2 regions of the Streptomyces sp. NPDC029151 genome follow, and region 2 is predicted to be linked to the other one. Evidence: riboswitches for the same ligand, from Rfam matches in the RefSeq annotation. Region 2 holds a riboswitch; the other holds the start of a gene.
What was found. Region 2 has a riboswitch for glycine ahead of gcvT (glycine cleavage system aminomethyltransferase GcvT). Riboswitches for the same ligand answer to the same signal wherever they lie in the genome.

Region 1 (11,374 bases), on a different contig from region 2:
GAGATCGGCAGGATGCCGGCGCTGCCCCAGGGAGCCGCCGAGATCGGGCCCACGCCCGTCTCCGGGCCGGCCTCCGGCTGGAGGGGGTGGTTCGGCAGGTACGGCGCCAGGTGCGAGCGGACCGCGACCGGGCCGACGCCCGGACCGCCGCCGCCGTGCGGGATGCAGAAGGTCTTGTGCAGGTTCAGGTGGGAGACGTCACCGCCGAAGTGGCCCGGCTTGGCCAGTCCGACCAGGGCGTTGAGGTTGGCGCCGTCGACGTACACCTGGCCGCCCGCCTCGTGGACCCGGGCGCAGATGTCGGCGACGTGCTCCTCGAACACCCCGTGCGTCGACGGGTAGGTGATCATCAGCACCGCCAGCTCGTCGCGGTACTGCTCGATCTTGGCGCGCAGGTCCTCGACGTCGATCTCGCCGTCCTCGGCGGTCCTGACGACGACGACCTTCATGCCGGCCATCACGGCGCTGGCCGCGTTGGTGCCGTGCGCGGAGGACGGGATGAGGCAGACCGTGCGCTGCTCGTCGCCGTTGGCCCGGTGGTAGCCGCGTACGGCGAGCAGACCGGCCAGCTCGCCCTGCGAACCGGCGTTCGGCTGGAGCGAGACCTTGTCGTAGCCCGTGACCTCGGCGAGACGTTCCTCCAGCTCGCGGATGAGCGTGAGGTAGCCCTCGGCCTGCTCGGCGGGCGCGAAGGGGTGCAGCTGCCCGAACTCGGGCCAGGTGACCGGCTCCATCTCGGTGGTCGCGTTGAGCTTCATGGTGCAGGAGCCCAGCGGGATCATGCCGCGGTCGAGCGCGTAGTCGCGGTCGGCCAGCCGGCGCAGGTAACGCAGCATCGCGGTCTCGGAGCGGTGCTGGTGGAAGACCGGGTGGGTGAGGTAGTCGTCGGTGCGCAGCAGCGCCTCGGGCAGGGTGTCCTCGGCGGTGGCGTCCAGCGCCTCGATGTCGCCCGGGACGCCGAAGGCGGCGAGGACGGCCTCCAGCTGGGCCCGGTTGGTGGTCTCGTCGCAGGCGGCCGAGACGAGATCGGCGTCCACGAGGCGCAGGTTGACGCCGTTGTCCCGGGCGGCGGCGACGACCTCGGCGGCCTTGCCGGGAACGCGCGCGGTGACGGTGTCGAAGAAGGCGTCGTGGACGATCTCCACGCCCCCGGCCTTCAGGCCCTCGGCGAGGATCGTGGCGTAACGGTGCGTGCGCCGCGCGATGGTCCTCAGGCCCTCCGGGCCGTGATAGACGGCGTACATGCCGGCCATCACGGCGAGCAGCACCTGCGCGGTGCAGATGTTGCTGGTGGCCTTCTCCCGGCGGATGTGCTGCTCACGGGTCTGCAGCGCGAGCCGGTACGCCTTGTTGCCGTCGGCGTCGACGGAGACGCCGACGAGGCGGCCGGGGAGGCTGCGGGCGAACTTCTCGTGCACCGCCATGTAGCCGGCGTGCGGGCCGCCGAAGCCCATCGGCACGCCGAAGCGCTGGGTGGTGCCGACGGCGATGTCCGCGCCCAGCTCGCCCGGCGAGGTCAGCAGGGTCAGCGCGAGCAGGTCGGCGGCGACGGTGACGAGGGCGCCCAGCTCGTGCGCCCGGTCGATGACCGGCTTGATGTCGCGTACGGCACCGGAGGCGCCCGGGTACTGGATCAGCACGCCGTTGATCTCGCGCTCAGCGATCTCCGCCGGGATGCCCTCGCCGAGGTCGGCGACGACCACCTCGACGCCGGTCGGTTCGGCCCGGGTCTCGATCACGGCGATGGTTTGCGGCAGCGCGTCCGCGTCGACCAGGAAGAGGCCCTTCTTGTTCCTGCCCATGCGCCGGGACAGCGCCATCGCCTCGGCGGCCGCGGTGCCCTCGTCCAGGAGGGAGGCGCCGGACGTGGGCAGGCCGGTGAGTTCGGCGACCATCGTCTGGAAGTTCAGCAGGGCCTCCAGACGGCCCTGGGAGATCTCCGGCTGGTACGGCGTGTACGCCGTGTACCAGGCGGGGTTCTCCATGACGTTGCGCAGGATGACCGGCGGCGTGAAGGTGCCGTGGTAGCCCAGGCCGATCATGGAACCGAGGACCTGGTTGCGGTCGGCGAGCGAACGCAGCTCGGCGAGCACCTCGGCCTCGGTGCGGGCGCCCGGCAGGTTCAGGGCCTCGGCGTTCTTGATCACGTCCGGGACCGCGGCGGCGGTCAGCTCGTCGAGCGAGCCGTACCCGACCTGCGCGAGCATCTTGGCCCGCGCCTCCTGGTCGGGGCCGATGTGGCGCTGCTCGAACGGGATGCCGGCTTCGAGCTCGGAGAGCGGAGTGCGATGGGCGGTCATTGCGGAGGCCTCCTGGGTCTGACGCGACCTTCGAGGGGCACCCCGGTACGGATACCCCGACGGCCTCCCCCTCTGTCATCTCAACCTGAGAGCTTCACCGGGCGCCCGGGGACGCCGGCTTTCACCGTCGGTGAGGGCGGAAGCCATCGACATCCGCCCTGCTTTCCAGAGTGACCTCGTCCGTGCGGTACGTGGGCCTGAGAGATTCCGGGGAGGAGTTGCTCCTTCGGCGCCTCCGACGTGGTCGGAGGACTCTCCCGCACGGGGTCGGCAGCCGCTGTCAGCGTACCAGCGAGGTCAACGCCGGAGGCTTCGAGTGGCCGCCTCCGTGAATGTGCTCTTTTGTAGTGCTTACGGATGAGTTGCGACCACGTGGAGGGAGAGGGACCGTGCAGACCGACATCGATCCGCGCAACCTGATCGGCCGCAAGGCGTTCGACCGCAATGGCACCAAGATCGGCACCATCGACGAGGTGTACCTGGACGACGCCACCGGTGTGCCCGAGTGGGCGGCCATACGCACCGGTTTGTTCTCCCGGGACGCCTTCGTGCCCCTGGAGCCCAGCGAACTGGTCGAAGGCACCCTGCACGTCCCCTTCGAGCGCGCCCTGATCAAGGACGCCCCCGACTTCGGTGTCGGCCGCCACCTCTCCCCCGAGCAGGAACTCCAGCTCTACCACCACTACGGCCTCGACGTGGCCTCACCTCCCACGGTCCCGGACCACGACTTCGGCAAGCTCGCGGGCTCGGAGGAGACCTGAGCCGCCAGGTCGGGAACCAGCGGCAGCGGATCGGCGCCCTCCAGCGCGGGATCGTCCACGAAGAACGTCCGTACCCGGCCCGGCTCGGACCAGGGTGTCTCGAACCGCACGGTCACCCGCCCCAGCCCGCTCCCCTGCACCCACCCGTGCCCGAACTCCGCGTGCCGCACGTCCTGCCCGGCCCGCCACTGCCGTTCGACAGTCTCCGCCCGCACCACGACGGCCTCGCCGACGGCCTCCTCCGGTGCCTCGGCGGCCCGCGAGGGCAGCGCCTGGGCGAACAGGTCCTCCTGCGTGTAGTCGGCGAGCCCGGACACCCCCACCCCCAGCAGCCGCACCCCGCCCGTGGTGTCCACGGAGTCCAGCAGCCGCGCCGCCGCCTCACGGATCACCGCGGGGTCGTCCGTGGGCCCTCTGAGCGTCTCGGAGCGGGTCAGCGTGGAGAAGTCGTACCGTCGCACCTTCAGCACGATGGTCCGGCCGGACAGCCCGGCGTCGCGCAGCCGGCGTACGCACCGGTCGGCCAGCCGCTGCACCTCCAGGCCGACCCGCAGCCGGTCGTGGATGTCCACGTCGTACGTGTCCTCCACCGACACCGACTTGGTCTCCCGTTCGGCCACCACGGGCCGCTCGTCCCGGGCCAGGGCCATGGCGTGCAGCGCGTGCCCGTGCGCCTTGCCGAGCAGCCGGACCAGCTCGTCCTCGCCGGCCTCCGCCAGCTCCTCCACCGTGGTGATCCCGGCTCTGCGCAGATGGTCGCCGGTGGCCGGCCCGACCCCCGGCAGGGTGCGCACCGGCATCGGCGCCAGCAGCGCCCGCTCCGTACCCGGCTCGATCAGCACCAGGCCGTCCGGCTTGGCCTGCTCGGACGCGATCTTCGCCAGCATCTTCGAGGCGGCGAGCCCCACGGAACCGGTGAGACCGGTGACCGCCCGGATGTCCGCGCGCAGCTTCTGTCCGGCCCGCCGCGCCGACTCCTCGTCCCGGGCCGCTCCCCCGGCCTCAAGGTCCACGAACGCCTCGTCCAGGCTCAGCGGCTCCACCAGCGGTGACAGCCCCCGCAGCAGCGCCATCACCTGCTCGCTGATCGCCCGGTACAGACCGAAGCGGGGCACCAGGTAGGCGGCGTTCGGCGCCAGCCGGCGGGCCTGCGCCATCGGCATCGCCGAGTGGACCCCGAACACCCGTGCCTCGTACGACGCGGTGGCCACCACACCGCGCGGTCCGAGCCCGCCGACCACGACCGCCTTCCCGCGCAGGCTCGGCTTGGACGCCTGCTCCACCGAGGCGAAGAAGGCATCCATGTCGAGATGCAGGATCGTGGGCGCGTTTCTCACATCTCCGATGCTGCACCACGGCACTGACAACGCGGTGGTGCCGAGGCGCTCGACCGGGGCGCCCCGCGGTCAGACCGCCCGGTTGCGGCGCCGCGCCAGCTCGTCCGCGGGGTTCTGTCCGACGAGGGTCTCGCCGGTGTCGATGCGCTCGCCGTGCAGCTGCGAGAGCGCGCTTTCCACATCCCGCCACACCACGCCGACGGCGATCCCGAAGATGCCCTGTCCGCCCTGGAGCAGGGCGTGGACCTCGTCCGGCGAGGTGCACTCGTACACGGTGGCGCCGTCGCTCATCAGGGTCATCCGCTCCAGGTCACGGAAACCGCGTTCCCTGAGGTGCTGGACGGCCGTGCGGATGTTCTGCAGCGACACCCCGGTGTCCAGGAACCGCTTCACGATCTTCAGGACGACGACGTCCCGGAAGCTGTACAGCCGCTGCGTTCCCGATCCGTAGGCGGGCCGCACACTGGGCTCGACCAGGCCGGTGCGGGCCCAGTAGTCGAGCTGCCGGTATGTGATGCCGGCCGCCGCACAGGCCGTGGGCCCGCGGTAACCGATCTGTTCGGACGTCATGGCCGCCACCCCTCCGCCGTTCGGCACCGCCGTCGGCAGCTGTGGAGCGTGATCGACCGCGCTGCCAGGATGGGGGTGAACCCCGCCTGAGCGCGGCCGCGGGCTCGGGGGCGGGTACGGACCGCTCTCCCCGAAACTGCGTCCGGGGGCACCCCCAGCCGTACCGTCGCCGCTGGTTCTCACGCCGACCTCCGTCCTTGACCTGCCTTCTCGACGGTAGGCAGTCACCAGGGGTGCGTCAACGATCGCCACACTCGGCACGCCGAGTGATAATCACCCTAGGAGTGGTTTCCCGTGTCCCACCGCGGGGAAAGGCTAGCCGAATGCCCTGACGGGGGCCCGGAGGACGCTCTCACTGGCCGGCGGCAATTGCCGGTGCGCGGGCCGCGCGAGGCCGCCGCCCGCCCCGGCGTGACCCCGGAGCCAACGGGTGGGCCCCGGCCTCACTGGCTGCTGGTGCCGAAGTCCTCGGGCGAGATCTGGTCGAGGAACTCGCGGAACTTCTCCACCTCGTCCTCCTGCTCGTCCGGAATGGCGATGCCCGCGTCGTCCAGCACCGTGTCACTGCCGTAGATCGGCGTTCCGGTGCGCAGAGCCAGCGCTATGGCATCGGAGGGGCGGGCACTGACCTCGACCCCACTGGCGAACACCAGCTCCGCGTAGAAGACGCCTTCCCGCAGATCGGTGATGCGCACTTCGGTCAGCTCCTGGCCGACGGCCTCCAGCACGTCCTTGAACAGGTCGTGGGTCAGCGGTCGCGCGGGGGCCATGCCCTGCTGGGCGAAGGCGATCGCCGTCGCCTCCCCCGGTCCGATCCAGATGGGGAGGTAACGGTCGCCCCCCACTTCGCGCAGGAGCACGATCGGCTGGTTGGAGGGCATTTCGACCCGGACACCTACGACATCGAGCTCGTTCACACAGCAACCCTAGGCCGTGCCCGGGACGTTTGGGTAGTCGGGCCGGGAACAGGTGCCCGATCCGGCCGCCTGGGGGCCCTGCGCCGTCAGGGCAGCCGCACGCCCAGAGCGGTCTGCACCAGGGCCGCGTGCAGCTTCACCGTGAGGGCCGCCAGCTCCTTCGCACGGGCCTCGGCGTGCGCCCTGGTCTGCGGGTTCCGGTGGCGCCTGAGCGGGGCCACCACCTGGTCGACCAGCCCCGCCTCACGGTCGGCGGCGGCCTTCATCACCCGGAGGTGGCGCGGTTCGATCCCGAACCGGCCCAGCTCGGCGATGAGCGAGGCCACGGTCACGGCCTCGGCGTCGTACGCCCCGTCCTCCAGGGGAGCGATGAGCCCGTAGGACTCCCACTCCTTCAGGTCCCCCTCGTCGATGTCCGCCGCGGCCAGCAGCTCCGCCCGGCCGACCCGCGCCACCGTGGGACCCTCCACGGGCACCGGCATGTCGTCCCCGGTGCGCTGGCGCCCGACCACGGGCAGTGCCACGGCCTCACCGCGCTCCATGGCGTCCAGGTGCTCCCGGATCACCTTGAGCGGCAGGTAGTGGTCCCGCTGCATCCGCAGGACGTGAGCGAGGCGCTCGACGTCGCCGGCGCTGAACTTGCGGTACCCCGACGGGGTCCGCTGCGGCTCGATGAGGCCCTCCGACTCCAGGAAGCGGATCTTGGAGATGGTGACCTCGGGGAACTCGTCGCGCAGCACGTTCAGCACCGTGCCGATGCTCATCAGCCCACTGTCCCTGGCGGCGGTACCGCTTCCGGCACCGCCGCTCGGTGTTTGAAGCATGGACCTTCCCTGGGGGGTTCCCCCGGACGTCAGTCCGGGGGTGGGTCAGATGCCCTGCCGGCTCGCGTAGAACACCAGCCGGTACTTGCCGATCTGCACTTCGTCACCGTTCGACAGAGCGACCTGGTCGATGCGCTCCCGGTTGACGTACGTGCCGTTCAGGCTGCCCACGTCGGCCACCGTGAAGGAGCCGTCGGGGGAACGCCGGAACTCCACGTGCCGCCGGGAGACCGTCACGTCGTCCAGGAAGATGTCGCTCTGCGGGTGCCGGCCGGCCGTGGTGAGGTCGCTGTCCAGCAGGAAGCGGCTGCCCGAGTTCGGGCCGCGGCGCACCACCAGGAGCGCCGATCCCACCGGCAGCGCGTCCACCGCGGCCTGCGCCTCCGGGGACAGCATCGGCAGCGGCGTCTGGCCGGTGGCCTCGGAGTCGTACGCCTCCAGGCCGGAGATCGAGATGGTGGACGTCGTCTCGGAGGCCCGCTCGGGCGCCACCCCGGGGCGCAGCGGCGCCCCGCAGTGGGAGCAGAACCGGGCGTTCTCCGCATTCCGGTTACCGCACCTCGTACACACCAGGACCGACATCGACGGATCCTCCTGCCGCGGCTGCCCCGCCGGGGCGTTGGACGCGTACGGGTCGGAGGCAAACCCTCCACCCGTACCTGAGGTTGACGGTTGCCCGAAACCTATGCCGCCGGACTGGGCAGGGTCAACAGACGCCGCGCCCTGACCTCCGGAAATGTCACCGCCCGGACCAGCGACCTGGTCCCGGAACAGCGGGCGCTGGCCCTCCGCGTCAGGCTGTGCGCGATGGCGGGCGGTGGCGTTGTCCCTGCCCTCTCGCGCGCTCTTGCCGAACAACTTCGCAAACAACTTCACGGGCGATTCCCCTTGACCGAAACAGACCCGCCCGTGGGGCAGGACGAACCCTGATTGCCTACACCGGCCGAGCCGGACATTCTCACAACGTCCGTAACCACCAGACAGTTTCCACCACGCACCACCTCTTCGGTGCGCCGACCCCCCGCAACCTCATGCCCCTGCCGGACGACCCGCATGCACCACCCGTTCACTGGGAGGACGACCGAGCGTAGTCAGGCCGCTTCGCCTGTCGCAAGGCGTCCACGACGATCTTGTCCGACTGCTCGACGGTCACCGTGGCCTGCTCCTTCTCGAGCGTCTGCACCACGCCTCCCGGGATGTTCAGCGCCGGTTCGAGGTCCTGCGGCTTGCCGATGACCTGGAAACGATAGGGAGCGTTGATCTTGTTCCCGTCGACGCTCACACTCTTGCCGGAGTCGGTGAAGTAAGTGCCGGCGACCACGCGGACCCCGTTGACCTGGATCGCCTCCGCGCCGGCCGCGCGCAACTCCTGGATCGCGTCGAGCAGCATGTCCGCCTGGACCGTCCCCTTCGTGTCCTCGATCGTCATGGTGATGCCGGGACCCTGCGCCGCCACGGTGCCCGCGAGGATACCGAGTTGCCTCTTCTTCTCGGCGGTCTGCCGGCGCGCCTCGGCGGCCTGGTCGGAGCTGGTCTGCAGCTCCTGACGCTGCTTTTCGAGTCCCTGCTTCTCGTCCTCAAGACGCTGAGTACGCGCATCCAGTTCATCGAGGATGCGTACAAGATCTTCCTGGCGCGCGCCGCGCAGCGCGCTGTCGGTGTCGCTGTTGGACGCCACCTGTACGGCGAGGCCGAAGCCGAGGCCGAACAGGAGCAGCGCGACGATGAGTTGGGCACGGGTGAAACGCGGCGGCCACAGCCCCTTGACGAGCCGCTGCCGGCCCGTCAGCGGCTGCTGTGGCTGCTCCTCGGCCGACTGCCGCCCGGCCGCGGGCACGGGCGCGGCCACCTCGGCCGGCAGCTCCCTGCGCAGCCGGTTGTCCTGCTGCGCATCACGGCCCGTGCCGTCGTTGCGGTCGGTGCCCTCGTCGCGGTCGGCACCGTCGTTCCTGCGGTCGTTCTGCTCGCTCATCGGTGTCACGCCCGGAACACGTGCCGTCGGATCGCCGCGGCGTTGGAGAAGATGCGGATACCGAGGACCACGACGACGCCCGTGGACAGCTGAGCGCCCACGCCCAACTTGTCGCCGAGGAACACGATGAGGGCGGCGACGACCACGTTCGAAAGGAACGACACCACGAAGACCTTGTCGTCGAAGATGCCGTCCAGCATGGCCCGCAGGCCGCCGAAGACGGCGTCCAGCGCCGCGACGACGGCGATCGGCAGATAAGGCTCGACGACCGCCGGAACCTCGGGCCGGACCAACAGGCCGGCCACGACTCCCACGACGAGGCCCAGTACGGCGATCACGATGTGCCCTTCCCGCTCTTCTCGGACTTCGGCTGTGCTGTACGTACGATCACACTGGGAGCGGCGGGCAGCCGGACGTCCCCCTCCGTGGAGATGGTGGCGCGGATGCCGTAGTTCTCTTCCAGGGCATGCAGGTACAGGCCGTCGGCGCTGTCCTGGAACCTGGTGCTCAACCTCTGCCCGTCCCCCACCGCCAGCACCGTGTACGGCGGCACCAGCGGCCTGTTGTCGACCAGTATCGCGTCACCCGCGGCCCTGATCGCGGACAGGGCGGTCAGCCGCTGCCCGTTGACGGAGATCGCCTCGGCCCCGGAGGCCCACAGTCCGTTGACCACGCGCTGCATGTCGCGGTCCCGCACCCGGCCGGTGTCGGAGAAACCCGACGTCTCCCGGGGGTTGGAGCCGTCCCCGCCGCCGCTCGCCTCCTTGGCGTCGTTCACGACGAGCCTCACCCCGGGCCCGCGCACCGCGGTGGCACCCGAGAGCAGGCCGACCAGGTCGGCCTCGGATCCCCCACCGCTCGACCTCAGGGCCGCCCGCTGACGCGCGCTGACGTCGTCGCGCAGCGTGTCGACCGTGTCCTCCAGCTTGTCCGCGTCCGCGGTCTCCTTGTCGACACGGTCGATCAGCTCCTGGCGCTCCTTGGCCACGACGGGTGCCGCCACGCGCGCCTGCGCCGCCCCCAGGGTGACCACCAGCGCCGCGAGGACGAGACCGGCCGCCAGGCCCAGCTTGGCCCGGAGCGTCTTCGGCAGGCCGCCCTCGCCCTGGGAGTTCCTGCGGGCTGCGGCCTCGGCGTATCCGTCGTCAAGGCTGTGGTCCATGACGTTGGTGATCAACGACATGGAGGCGTCCGGGCGCTGCGCCCGCGGCGGGCTGCTCCGAACGGGGGGTTGCTGCGGCATGCCGCACATCGTCGCATGTCGCGGGCAGTACCTCCGAACGGCCCCACCGCGTGCCGGACAGGCCCCCTTGGAGGACTCTTGTCCGGCACGCGCGCGTGCGGCGGCTTTTGCCGTTCTCAGCCGCCTGGAGCTACCGGCCGGCGCTGTCCACGACCGCCGACCACTCGTCCAGCAGCGCCTGCGCGGAGGCGTCGTCGGGCCCCTCGGCCCACAGGTGCGTGACCGCCTCGGCCGGGTCCGGCAGCACCATCACCCAGCGCCCGTCGGTCTCCACGACCCGCACACCGTCGATCGTGTCGACAAAGCGATCCCCAGCGGCCTCGACCACCCGTCGCATCACCAGACCCTTGACGGCCCACGGCGTCGCCAGGTCCCGCTTGAGGACGTGCGCCCGCGGGATCCGGGCATCGATCTGGCTCAGTGTGAGCTGCGTCCGCGCCACCAGCCCGATGAGGCGTACGAAGGCTGCCGTGCCGTCGTAGACACCGCTGAACTCGGGGACGATGAACCCGCCCTTGCCGTCACCACCGAAGATGGTGCCTTCCTCGCGCCCCACGCGCGTGAGGTCGTCGGGCGAGGTGGTGGTCCACTCGACCTGGGTGCCGTGGTACGCGGCCACCTGCTCGGCGATCCGGGTCGTCGTGACCGGCAGCGCCACCCGCCCGCTGCGCCGCTCGGCGGCCACCAGGTCCAGCATGACCAGCAGCGCACGGTCGTCCTCGATGATCCGGCCCTTCTCGTCCACGAGCGACAGCCGCTCGCCGACCGGGTCGAACCGCACTCCGAACGCGGCGCCGGAGGACGCCACGATCTCCCCGAGCCGCACTAGCCCCTTCCGCCGCATCTCGGCCGTCTCGGTGGGCCGGGACTCGTCCAGACCGGGGTTGATGGTCAGCGAGTCCACACCGAGCTTGCCGAGCAGGCTGGGCAGCACGAGCCCGGCACTGCCGTTCGAGGCGTCCACGACCACCTTGAGCCCCGACTCGGCTATCCCGGTCGTGTCGACGTTCCGCAGCAGCGATCCGGTGTACGAGTCGAAGACGCTCGCCGGGAAGTACAGGTCGCCGATCTCCCCGGGGAACGCCCGCCGGTACTCCTGGCGCGCGAACACCCGGTCCAGCTTGCGCTGGCTGCCCTGGGAGAGGTCGGCGCCCTGTCCGTCGAAGAACATGATGTCGACCGAGTCCGGCACACCGGGCGAGGTCCGGATCATGATGCCGCCGGCGCTTCCCCGCGCGGTCTGCTGCCGGGCCACGGGCAGCGGCACGTTCTCCAGGTCGCGTACGTCGATGGCGCTGGCCTGGAGCGCGGAGATCACCGCCCGCTTGAGCGCCCGGGCGCCCCGGGAGTGGTCGCGGGCCGTGGTGACCGTGGAGCCCTTCTTCAGGGTCGTCGCGTAGGCGCCCGCGAGCCGGACCGCCAGCTCCGGCGTGATCTCCACGTTCAGGAT
Region 2 (11,374 bases):
CGCCGTCCACCTGGCGGAGGACCCCGCGCCGGAGGAGGTCGACGCCTGGGTGGAGCTGGCCGAGATGCTCCAGGACCCGGGGTTCCGGGCGCAGATGCGCCGGGCCGTCGAGTTCAACGCGGCCGACCGGCGGCCCGGTGAGCCGCGCGGGCGGTCCCTGTGGTTCGCCAAGCGGCTCGTGGAACTGGTGGCACCCGCCCGCGAGCGCGGCATCGGCCCCACGGGCCCCGGAGCGGAGGAGGTGCTGCACGAGCTCTTCGGGGACGCCGACCGCGCCGAGGCGCTGGAGCGCATGACGGCCGGCTTCGACGAGCGCGTGGCCCGCTACCGGGAACTGCTCGCCGTGGTCAACCGGCAGCCCGCTCCACCGCACGCCGAGGACTTCGCCTGGGTGGTCGCCGCACTCCGTGCTCACGCGGGCCGTTAATCTGACCAGCGTCAGTACGCCAGCACGGCATGAGAAACACGAACAAAAGGGGCGGATCGGTGGCGGACATCGAGGAAGCACGCAAGCAGTTCCAGCGGATCGACGCGGACGGTGACGGATTCATCACCGCAGCGGAGTTCAAGTCCGCCCTGGCGCAGCAAGGTGACTGGAACGTCACCGAGACGGTCGCGGAGGCCATCATCAAGTCCCGTGACCTCAACGGCGACAAGGTGCTGTCGTTCGACGAGTTCTGGGCCTACCTGAACAAGTGACCCGATGACGAAGGGGGTGCCCGCGCCGAACGGCCCGGGCACCCCCTTCGTCGCGCCGTCACCGCACGCGGCCCGCGCCCTTCCGCGCGGCGGCACGGAGTGCCCGGTGCCCGCCTCGCCCGTCCGGGGGTGCGGCGGAATAGTCCCGGCCGCGGAGGGGTTGTCGCGGGGGACAGAAGCATGCACACGCATGGATTACCCGGAAGGTCAGCCATGAAGATCGGCATCATCGGCGCGGGGAACATCGGCGGCAACCTGACCCGGCGGCTCACCGCCCTCGGCCACGACGTCTCCGTCGCCAACTCCCGCGGCCCCGAGACGCTCCGCGAACTGGCCGAGGAGACCGGCGCCACCGCGGTCCCGGCCGAGGAGGCGGCAGAGGGCGCCGAGGTCGTGATCGTCACCGTCCCCCTGAAGGCCGTCCCCGACCTCCCCTCCGGTCTGCTGGACGGCGCGGCCGAGGGGGTCGCGGTGATCGACACGGGCAACTACTACCCGCAGCGCGACGGCCGCATCGCCGCCATCGAGGACGAGGGCCTCACCGAGAGCCGCTGGACCGAGCAGCACCTTGGTCACCCCGTGATCAAGGCCTTCAACGGCACCTACGCCCAGGACATCCTGGACCGCCCCCGCCCCGCCGGCGACCCCGACCGCATGGCCCTCCCCGTCGCCGGCGACGACGAGACCGCCAAGCGCACGGTCCGCGCCCTGATCGACGAACTGGGCTTTGACACGGTCGACGCCGGCACCCTCGCCGACTCCTGGCGCCAGCAGCCCGGCACCCCGGTCTACGGCCTGCGCGCCGGCACGTCCGCCGTGGAGAAGGCCCTGGCGGAAGCCACCCCGGAACGGCCCGCGGACTTCCGGGCCTGAACCACGCCCGCCCTCCGGGCCCGGTGGTCCCGCCCGGGCCCTACGGCGTGGCCCAGTCGCGCAGGTCGTCCTCCTCGGCGAAGTGCGCCACGTCCTTGTCGTGGGGATCGCTGGTGTACTGGTGGAACCGCCACTTCGCCTGGATGCGCGGCTTGCCGGCGCTGACGTAGTCGGCGATCCACAGGCCGTCCCCGGCGTAGGAGGTGGTGTCGACGTTCAGCCAGAAGTGGCGGTTGCAGTAGAGCACGACCCGGTTGTGCGGTCGCAACTCCTTGAGTCTGCGGATGAAGCGGTCCTTCTCCGCGTTGCTCGCGTGGGTGCCCTCGCCGGTGGTTTCCCAGTCGACGGCGAGGAGGTCGCCGCGGCGGTCGGGGGCGTGGTCGAGGAAGTGCTCGGCCTGGGCGGTGAGGTTGCCGGGCCACAGGAAGTGGTAGAAGCCGACGACCAGGCCCGCGTCGCGGGCGCGCTTGGTCTGCGCCGCGAGTTTCGGGTTGACGTACGAACGGCCCTCCGTCGCCTTGACGAAGACGAAGGAGAGGCCGCCCGTCCCGTAGGAGGAGGACTGGAAGGCGCTCACGTCGATGCCATGCAGCATGTGAAGGTTGTCCCCCGTGAGCGCCCGTCCGGAACCTCAGCTCCGGGTGGTCACCGAACTCAGCACCGACGCCGGCTTCGCCGACCAGTCCGAGGTGATCAGGCTCGCGTGGTCCCTGGCCAACAGGGCCAGGCGCGCGGCGACTTCGGCGTCCGTCGGATTGGTGGAGGAGATCGCCGGGGACACGTTGTGGGCGTCCGTGGCGATCAGGATGTAGTGGTTCCGGGAGTAGAACGAGGTGTCGTAGCCGTTGTTCACGTAACTGGCCGCGTCACCGTCGAAGAACACGAACCAGGGGCGGATCGAGGCGTCGTAGCGGCTCGTGCGCGGGTCGCCGTTCTCGGCGCCGAGCACGGCCGGGAAGGCCTGGGCCGAGGAGATGCGGCCGGCCGCGTACAGATCGCGCAGATGGTCGCCGTACTCCTCGTCCGTCCAGTAGCTGTCGAACGGGTTGGACTGCTCCACCGTGCCCGGGATCAGGTCGAAGAGGAACTTGCCCCGGAGGGAGTCACGGTCGGGCCACGCGTCGGCCTTCGCCGCCGCGTCCAGCGTGCTGTACGTCCCGCCGAGCAGGTCGGCCGGCTTGTAGACGCTGCCGCCCAGCTTCTGGGCGACCAGGGTGTCGAACTCGTCCGGTCCGAGGCCGCCCTTGTCGTTGAAGCCGACCTTCATCTCGACCTTGACGAGGATCGGCGGGTGGTCGGGGTGGAGCTGGTTCCACGCGGCCATGTTGTCCAGGCAGCTGCCGAGGTCCTGGTTGCGGCTCTTGCCGTACAGCTCGCCCGGGGTCTTCGCCGCCTCGCAGTTGTTGTCGTTGCCCAGCGGGTTGCTGTGGCTGACCCGCCACCGGTGGCTGATGCTGTCGACGTAGACGTCCAGCTCCAGCAGTGAGGCACCGGAGTCCAAGGCCTGGGCGAAGTACGGGTACTTGGTCTTCTCGTACGCGTTGTGCGTCCCGATGGCCGTCGTCCCGGAGAACTTCGGCGACGCCGCGTGGGCGTTGCCCGGTGCCACCGCCAGCAGAGCGGCGGCGCCCGCGAGCGCCGCCAGCCGTCTCAATCCACGCATGCGCCAACTTCCCTCGGTAGGAGCACAATTGGCGGCAGCGTACGGGTGTGTGGTTATCGCACGGTAGCCCCATGGGGAACATCCGCCGGGAGGGCGGGGCGAGGCTCCCGATCCGGACGGTCTGGTGATTCGAGGCTTGACGAGCGCTTGGCATGCGCATGCTCAACAGGGGTGAAGCGGCGCGGCCCACCCAGGCCCGGCGCCCACCTCCCGTTTCCTCCACCCCACAAGGAGACATGGTGTCACGACTACGAAGACTCCCCCTGGCGACGCTGGCGCTGGTCACGGCCGCCGCAGGCCTCGCGGCGCTCCCCGCGAGCGCCGAAGCGGCCTCCCCGCACCCCCGTACGGCGGCTGCCCCGGCCGCGGCCGCGCCCGACATCGACGTCACCAGGGTCCAGGCGCACCTCACCGAGCTCAATGCCATAGCGAGCCGCAACGGCGGCAACCGCAGATCGACCGGCCAGGGCTACCGCGACTCCGTCGCGTACGTGAAGGGCAAGCTCCAGGCGGCCGGTTACACCGTCACCGAGCAGGCCTGCACCTCCGGCTGCTCCAGCGGCGCCGGGCCCAACCTGATCGCCGAGTGGCCCTACGGCGACGCCTCGAAGGTGTACATGTTCGGCTCCCACCTGGACAGCGTCTCCGCCGGACCCGGCATCAACGACAACGGCTCCGGCAGCGCCACCCTCCTGGAGGTGGCGCTGAAGCTCGCCGAGACCCGCCCCTCGATGGCGGCCCGGGTCCGCTTCGGCTGGTGGACCGACGAGGAGGCCGGCCTCAACGGCTCGGACTTCTACGTCCGCTCCCTCACCTCCGCCCAGCGCTCGGCGATCAAGGCGTACTACAACTTCGACATGGTCGCCTCGCCCAACGGCGGTTACTTCATCAACCACCTCACCTCCGCCGCCGCCGCGCCGATGAAGGCGTACTGGGACTCGCTGAACCTCCAGCCCGAGGAGAACACCGAGGGCGCGGGCCGCTCCGACGACTACTCGTTCGAGAACTACTCCATCCCGACCTCCGGCTACGCCATGGGCGCGAGCGCCCGCAAGACCTCGGCACAGGCGGCCAAGTGGGGCGGCACGGCGGGCGCCGCCTACGACGGCTGCTACCACTCCTCCTGCGACACCACCGCCAACATCAACGCCACCGGCCTGAACCGCAGCGCCGACGGCGTCGCCTACACGCTGTGGAAGCAGGCGGTCTCCGACACCACCCCGGCGAACGACTTCTCGCTCTCGGCGAGCCCCGCCACGGGCAGCACCGACCCGGGCACCTCGCTGACCACCACGGTCTCCACGGCCACCACCAGCGGCTCGGCGCAGACGGTGACCCTGTCCGCCTCGGGTGCCCCCTCGGGCGTCACGGTCGCCTTCAGCCCGGCCTCGGTGACCTCGGGGGCCTCCTCCACGGCGACGGTCTCCGTCGGCTCCTCCGTGCCGCCCGGCACGTACAACCTCACGATCACCGGCACCGGTACCACCACGCACACCACGCCGTACACCCTGACCGTCAAGGGCCCGGGCGGCTGCACCGCGGCGCAGGTGATCTCCAACGGCGGCTTCGAGAACGGCACGGCGCCGTGGACCGGTGACACCGGCGCGATCGGCGCGTTCAGCGGCCAGTCCGCGCACTCCGGCACCCGGTACGCGTGGCTGGCGGGCTACGGCCACGCGGCCACCGACACCGTCAACCAGACGGTGACCGTCCCGTCCGGCTGCACGAAGGCCACCCTGAGGTACTGGCTGCACATCGACACCGACGAGTCCGGCGCGACGGTGTACGACACCTTCCAGGTCAAGGTCGACGGAACCGTGAAGCAGACGTACTCCAACGTCGACGCGGCCACGGGTTACACCGAACGCACCCTCGACCTCGGCCAGTACCTGGGCCGGCAGATCACGCTGAGCTTCACCGCCACCGAGGACTCCGGACTCCAGACGAGCTTCGTCGTCGACGACGCCACGCTGACGACCGGCTGACCCGCCCACGAGACGGCGCGGGGGAGGCGGATCCCCGGATCCGCCTCCCCCGTGAGGACTTCGCCGTGCGCCGGCCCGGCCGGGCTAGCACTCGATGATGTTCACCGCGAGCCCGCCCCGCGCCGTCTCCTTGTACTTCACGCTCATGTCCGCGCCGGTGTCCTTCATCGTCTTGATGACCTTGTCCAGGGACACCTTGTGCGAGCCGTCGCCGCGCATCGCCATCTTCGCGGCGGTGACCGCCTTCACCGCGGCCATGCCGTTGCGCTCGATGCACGGGATCTGGACCAGGCCGCCGACCGGGTCGCAGGTCAGGCCGAGGTTGTGCTCCATGCCGATCTCGGCCGCGTTCTCCACCTGCTCGGGGGAGCCGCCGAGCACCTCGGCGAGCGCGCCCGCCGCCATGGAGCAGGCCGAGCCGACCTCGCCCTGGCAGCCGACCTCGGCGCCGGAGATGGACGCGTTCTCCTTGAAGAGCATGCCGATCGCGCCCGCGGCCAGCAGGAAGCGGACCACACCCTCCTCGTCGGCGCCCGGCACGAAGTTGATGTAGTAGTGCAGGACCGCCGGGATGATGCCGGCCGCGCCGTTGGTGGGCGCCGTCACCACCCGGCCGCCGGCCGCGTTCTCCTCGTTCACGGCCATCGCGTAGAGCGTGATCCACTCCATGGCGTGCGCCAGCGGCTCGCCCTCGGCGCGCAGCTGGCGGGCCGAGACGGCCGCGCGGCGGCGGACCTTCAGACCGCCGGGCAGGATGCCCTCACGGGACATGCCCCGCTGCACGCACTCGCGCATCACCCGCCAGATCTCCAGCAGGCCCGCGCGGATCTCCTCCTCGGAGCGCCAGGCCCGCTCGTTCTCCAGCATCAGCGAGGAGATCGACAGGCCCGTCTCCTTCGTCAGGCGCAGCAGCTCATCACCCGTGCGGAACGGGTACTTCAGGACCGTGTCGTCCAGCTTGATCCGGTCCGCGCCCACCGCGTCCTCGTCGACGACGAAGCCGCCGCCGACCGAGTAGTACGTCTTGGAGAGCAGCTCGGCGCCGTCGGCGTCGTACGCCCACAGCGTCATGCCGTTGGCGTGGTACGGCAGGGCCTTGCGGCGGTGCAGCACCAGATCCCGGTCGAAGTCGAAGGCGATCTCGTGCTCGCCCAGGAGCCTGATCCTGCCGTCGGTCCTGATCGCCTCCACCCGCGCGTCCGCCGTCTCCACGTCCACCGTGCGCGGCGAGTCGCCGGCCAGGCCGAGCAGGACGGCCTTCGGGGTCCCGTGACCGTGTCCGGTCGCGCCCAGGGAGCCGTACAGCTCCGTGCGGACGGAGGCGGCCTTCTCCAGAAGGCCCTCGTTGCGCAGGCGGCGGGCGAACATCCGCGCCGCCCGCATCGGGCCGACCGTGTGGGAGCTGGACGGGCCGATGCCGATCGAGAACAGGTCGAAGACCGAGATGGCCACGGTCACTCCTCAAGACAACAGGGGGGTGGCGGGGCACCCTCGTACGGGTGCCCCACCGGGGGATTACTTGTTCAGACCCGGGTACAGCGGGTGCTTGTCGGCGAGCGCCTTCACGCGCGCCTTGAGGGCCTCGGCGTCGGCCGCCCCGAAGGGGGACGGCGCCTTCAGCGCCTCCGCGATCACGTCCGCGACCTCGGCGAAGTCCTCGGCCGTGAAGCCGCGGGTCGCCAGGGCCGGCGTACCGATGCGCAGACCCGAGGTGACCATCGGCGGCCGCGGGTCGTTCGGGACGGCGTTGCGGTTGACCGTGATGCCGACCTCGTGGAGACGGTCCTCGGCCTGCTGCCCGTCCAGCTCCGACGCACGCAGGTCCACCAGGATCAGGTGCACGTCGGTGCCGCCGGACAGCACGTTCACGCCGGCCTCGCGCGCGTCCGCAGCCGTCAGCCGCTCGGCGAGGATGCGCGCACCCTCCACCGTACGACGCTGGCGCTCCTTGAAGTCCTCCGAGGCGGCGACCTTGAAGGAGACCGCCTTGGCCGCGATCACGTGCTCCAGGGGACCGCCCTGGAAGCCCGGGAAGACGGAGGAGTTCAGCTTCTTCGCGAAGTCCTTCTTCGCGAGGATGATGCCGCCGCGCGGGCCGCCCAGCGTCTTGTGGGTGGTCGAGGTGACGACGTCCGCGTACTCCACCGGGTTCGCGTGCAGACCGGCCGCGACCAGGCCCGCGAAGTGCGCCATGTCGACCCACAGGTACGCGCCGGCCTCGTCGGCGATCCGGCGGAACTCGGCGAAGTCCAGCTCCCGCGGGTACGCCGACCAGCCCGCGATGATCACCTTCGGGCGGTGCTCCTTGGCGAGCCTCTCGACCTCGGCCATGTCGACCAGCCCGGTCTCGGCGTCCACGTGGTAGGCGACCACGTCGAACTGCTTGCCGGAGAAGTTCAGCCGCATCCCGTGGGTCAGGTGGCCGCCGTGCGCCAGGTCCAGGCCGAGGATCGTGTCCCCGGGCTGGGCCAGCGCGAACAGGGCCGCCTGGTTCGCGGAGGCACCGGAGTGGGGCTGCACGTTGGCGTACTCGGCGCCGAACAGCTCCTTGACCCGGTCGATGGCGATCTGCTCGGCGACGTCGACATGCTCGCAGCCGCCGTAGTAACGGCGGCCCGGGTAGCCCTCGGCGTACTTGTTGGTGAGGACCGAGCCCTGCGCCTCCATCACCGCGAGCGGCGCGAAGTTCTCGGAGGCGATCATCTCCAGGGTCGACTGCTGACGGTTCAGCTCGGCGTCGACCGCGGCGGCGATCTCCGGGTCCAGCTCGTGCAGGGGCGTGTTCAGAACAGTCATACGGCTACGACTCCTCAGCCGGCGGAAAAGGCGGTGTACTCGTCGGCGGAGAGCAGATCGCCCGGCTCCTCCGCGACGCGTACCTTGAACAGCCAGCCGCCCTCGAAGGGAGCGGAGTTCACCAGCGACGGGTCGCCGACGACGTCCTCGTTGACCTCGGTGACCTCACCGGTGACCGGCGAGTACAGGTCGGACACCGACTTCGTCGACTCCAGCTCGCCGCAGGTCTCGCCCGCGGACACCGTGGAGCCGACGTCGGGGAGCTGGACGAAGACGACGTCACCGAGCGCGTTGGCCGCGTGCTCCGTGATGCCGACCGTCGCGACGCCGTCCTCGGCGGCCGACAGCCACTCGTGCTCCTTGCTGTAGCGCAGCTGCTGGGGGTTGCTCATGGCCTGAATTCTCCTGTACACGCGGGAGTGCTGATGACGGGGGGACTGCGGAAACCGCTGGTGAGCGGCCGAATGTGCGCAGGGTCACGTGCCGGCCACGGGGCGGGGGCCCCGGAGACGGCCGACCGCGCCCAGTCTTTACTTCTGGCGCTTGTAGAACGGCAGCGCCACGACCTGGTACGCCTCGTGGGTGCCCCGGATGTCCACGCCGACGCCCTCGGTGCCCGGAGCGGCGTGCGCCGCGTCGACGTAGGCCATGGCGATCGGCTTGCCCAGGGTGGGGGAGGGGGCGCCGGAGGTGACCTCGCCGATCACCTCGCCCCCGGCGACGACGGCGTACCCGGCGCGCGGCACCCGGCGGCCCTCGGCGACCAGGCCGACGAGCACCCGCGGCGGGTTCTCCTCGGCCCGGGCGGCGGCCCCCGTGAGCGCCTCGCGGCCCACGAAGTCGCCTTCCTTCTCGAACTTGACCACCCGGCCGAGCCCGGCGTCGAAGGGGGTCAGCTCACGGGTCAGCTCGTGGCCGTACAGCGGCATGCCCGCCTCCAGGCGCAGCGTGTCCCGGCAGGACAGCCCGCACGGCACCAGACCGACGCCCTCGCCGGCCTTGGTCAGCGCCTGCCACAGCTCGACGGCGTGCTCCGGCTTCACGAACAGCTCGAAGCCGTCCTCGCCGGTGTAGCCGGTGCGGGCGATCAGCGCCGGGACGCCGGCGACCGTGCCGGGCAGACCGGCGTAGTACTTCAGACCGTCCAGGTCGGCGTCGGTGAGCGACGCCAGGATCCCGGGCGACTGGGGGCCCTGCACGGCGATCAGCGCGTACGCGTCCCGGTCGTCGCGGACCTCGGCGTCGAAGCCGTCGGCGCGCTCGGTGAGCGCGTCCAGCACGACCTGGGCGTTGGAGGCGTTGGCGACGACCATGTACTCGGTCTCGGCCAGCCGGTAGACGATCAGGTCGTCCAGGATGCCGCCGTCGGCCTGGCAGATCATGGTGTAGCGGGCGCGGCCCACGCCGACGGAGGCGATGTTGCCGACCAGGGCGAAGTTCAGGAGCGCGGCGGCCTCGGCGCCGGTGACGGTGATCTCGCCCATGTGGGAGAGGTCGAAGAGACCGGCCTTCGTGCGCACGGCGAGGTGCTCGTCGCGCTCGGAGCCGTAGCGCAGGGGCATGTCCCAGCCGGCGAAGTCGGTCATCGTCGCACCGAGCGAACGATGCACGGCATCGAGCGCGGTGTGACGGAGTTCAGAACTGCTCATCGGACGGTCGTCTCCCAAGGCAGGCGGACAGGCGAGGAACGTTCCTCCCCATCTGTCATCGGAACCTGAGAGGTTCGCCTCGACCGCCACGGGGACGGTCACGGCTTGCACCTTGGGTGGAGCCACTGTCTGCAGCGGCCCGCTTTTCAGATGTGCCTCGCCCGCGCGGTAACGGGGCCTGAGAGATTCAAGGGAGGGACTTGCTCCTTCGGCGCCCCGGCACCAGTGCTGCCAGGGACTCTCCCGCGCGGATTCAAGCGGCCGGTATGCAGTTGGCGGGCACATCATTGCACGCCACACCCCGCCCAGCCAGAGCACGCTCCTTGTGACCGACCTGTGGCCGTACGCACACGAACCGCCGACCGTTGCGCATTACCTTCTCTTTACGTACAACGGGCATGGGACCGACCGAGCCCCAGGGGAGGACGATCACGGTGAACAGGACCTCGGCCTACGCCACCGACGCCGGCTTCACGGTGCCGAAGCAGCCCCCCGCCCTGTCCCGCGAGCGCGGCACGGACCGCCCCGCACCGGTCGTGCGCGACCTGCGCGACCGCGCCGGCCGCAGCCCGCACGCCCTGCTCTTCGGCCCCCGCGACCTGGTGGTCGTCACCGGACTGCCCGGCAGCGGCAAGTCCACCCTGATGCACCGCGCGGTCAGCGGCCGGCGCGTCGACTCCCAGGACGCCCGCGACCGCTGGCAGGCCCGCGTCCCCGGCTTCCTCCCCTACGCCCTGTACCGCCCCCTGGTCCGCCTCGCGCACTACGCCGGACTGCGCCGCGCCCTGCGCACCGGCGAGGGAGTCGTCGTGCACGACTGCGGCACCCAGCCCTGGGTGCGCGCCTGGCTGGCCCGCGAGGCCCGCCGCCGGGGCGCCGCCCTGCACCTGCTCGTCCTCGACGTCAGTCCCGAGACGGCCCGGGAGGGCCAGCGCGAGCGCGGCCGGGGCGTGTCCCGCTACGCCTTCCGCCGCCACCGCCGTAGCACCGCCCGCCTGTTGCGCGCGGTGGAGCGGGGCGAGCTGCCCGCCGGCTGCGGCGCGGCTGTGCTGCTGGACCGGGACGCGGCGGACGTCCTCGGCCGGGTCGGCTTCACCCGGTGACGGGCGCCGGCCCCACCCGGTGGCGGGCGCCGGCCGCGAGGGGCGAGGGCGCCGGCCCCGGGCCGCGGCGGATGCCGATCCCTTACGGCGGCGGGTGCCGGCCCCACCCGGTGGCGGGCGCCGGCCGCGAGGGGCGAGGGCGCCGGCCCCGGGCCGCGGCGGGTGCCGATTCCTTACGGCGGCGGGTGCCGGCCTCACGCGGTGAGGCACTGTCACCGCCACCCGCTAGCCTTTTCGCGCACAGCAGTGATCCCCAGCAGGCGGTAGGCAGATGGACTTCCCGGCGGACCTTCCCGCGGACTTCCCGGCACAGGCGCACCCCCACCCGCACGGCGGGTGGCCCGGCAACGAGCTGGAGGAGGTGCTCTCGGCCTCCCTCGGCGTGCCCTCGGCGGCCGGCCGGATCGTCGAGGTCCTCGGCCGCAGCTTCCTGTGGATACCGCTGCCGAACGGCGGGGGCCCGCACAGCGGCCCGCTGGACCTGCCCACGACGGACATCGAGGGCCAGACCTACGTCCCGGTGTTCAGCTCCGAGGAGCAGCTGCGCCAGGTGGCCGGTGCCCACATGTCGTACACCGTCGCACCCGCCCTGGAGTTCGCCCGCGG

Region 1: it holds a riboswitch for glycine, as region 2 does, so the genes downstream of both, gcvP (aminomethyl-transferring glycine dehydrogenase) here and gcvT (glycine cleavage system aminomethyltransferase GcvT) in region 2, are expected to answer to the same signal.

The regions. Positions count from the first base shown of each region.
Region 1 is NZ_JBVHWQ010000022.1:3,383-14,756, forward strand. It holds gene gcvP (aminomethyl-transferring glycine dehydrogenase) at 1-2,300, opposite strand, end outside; glycine riboswitch at 2,476-2,570, opposite strand; gene ACZ4VF_RS37825 (PRC-barrel domain-containing protein) at 2,690-3,061, shown strand; gene ACZ4VF_RS37830 (DNA polymerase IV) at 2,983-4,398, opposite strand; gene ACZ4VF_RS37835 (MerR family transcriptional regulator) at 4,468-5,151, opposite strand; gene ACZ4VF_RS37840 (bifunctional nuclease family protein) at 5,412-5,885, opposite strand; gene ftsR (transcriptional regulator FtsR) at 5,972-6,709, opposite strand; gene ACZ4VF_RS37850 (FHA domain-containing protein) at 6,755-7,585, opposite strand; gene ACZ4VF_RS37855 (DUF881 domain-containing protein) at 7,776-8,681, opposite strand; gene ACZ4VF_RS37860 (small basic family protein) at 8,687-9,019, opposite strand; gene ACZ4VF_RS37865 (DUF881 domain-containing protein) at 9,016-9,933, opposite strand; gene ACZ4VF_RS37870 (sugar phosphate nucleotidyltransferase) at 10,055-11,374, opposite strand, start outside.
Region 2 is NZ_JBVHWQ010000016.1:65,702-77,075, reverse strand. It holds gene ACZ4VF_RS36375 (MerR family transcriptional regulator) at 1-427, shown strand, start outside; gene ACZ4VF_RS36370 (EF-hand domain-containing protein) at 487-699, shown strand; gene ACZ4VF_RS36365 (NADPH-dependent F420 reductase) at 913-1,572, shown strand; gene ACZ4VF_RS36360 (glycoside hydrolase family 25 protein) at 1,613-2,167, opposite strand; gene ACZ4VF_RS36355 (phosphatidylinositol-specific phospholipase C domain-containing protein) at 2,204-3,235, opposite strand; gene ACZ4VF_RS36350 (M28 family metallopeptidase) at 3,472-5,220, shown strand; gene ACZ4VF_RS36345 (L-serine ammonia-lyase) at 5,305-6,672, opposite strand; gene glyA (serine hydroxymethyltransferase) at 6,736-8,016, opposite strand; gene gcvH (glycine cleavage system protein GcvH) at 8,031-8,408, opposite strand; gene gcvT (glycine cleavage system aminomethyltransferase GcvT) at 8,547-9,665, opposite strand; glycine riboswitch at 9,708-9,821, opposite strand; glycine riboswitch at 9,822-9,921, opposite strand; gene ACZ4VF_RS36325 (AAA family ATPase) at 10,100-10,768, shown strand; gene ACZ4VF_RS36320 (enhanced serine sensitivity protein SseB) at 11,040-11,374, shown strand, end outside.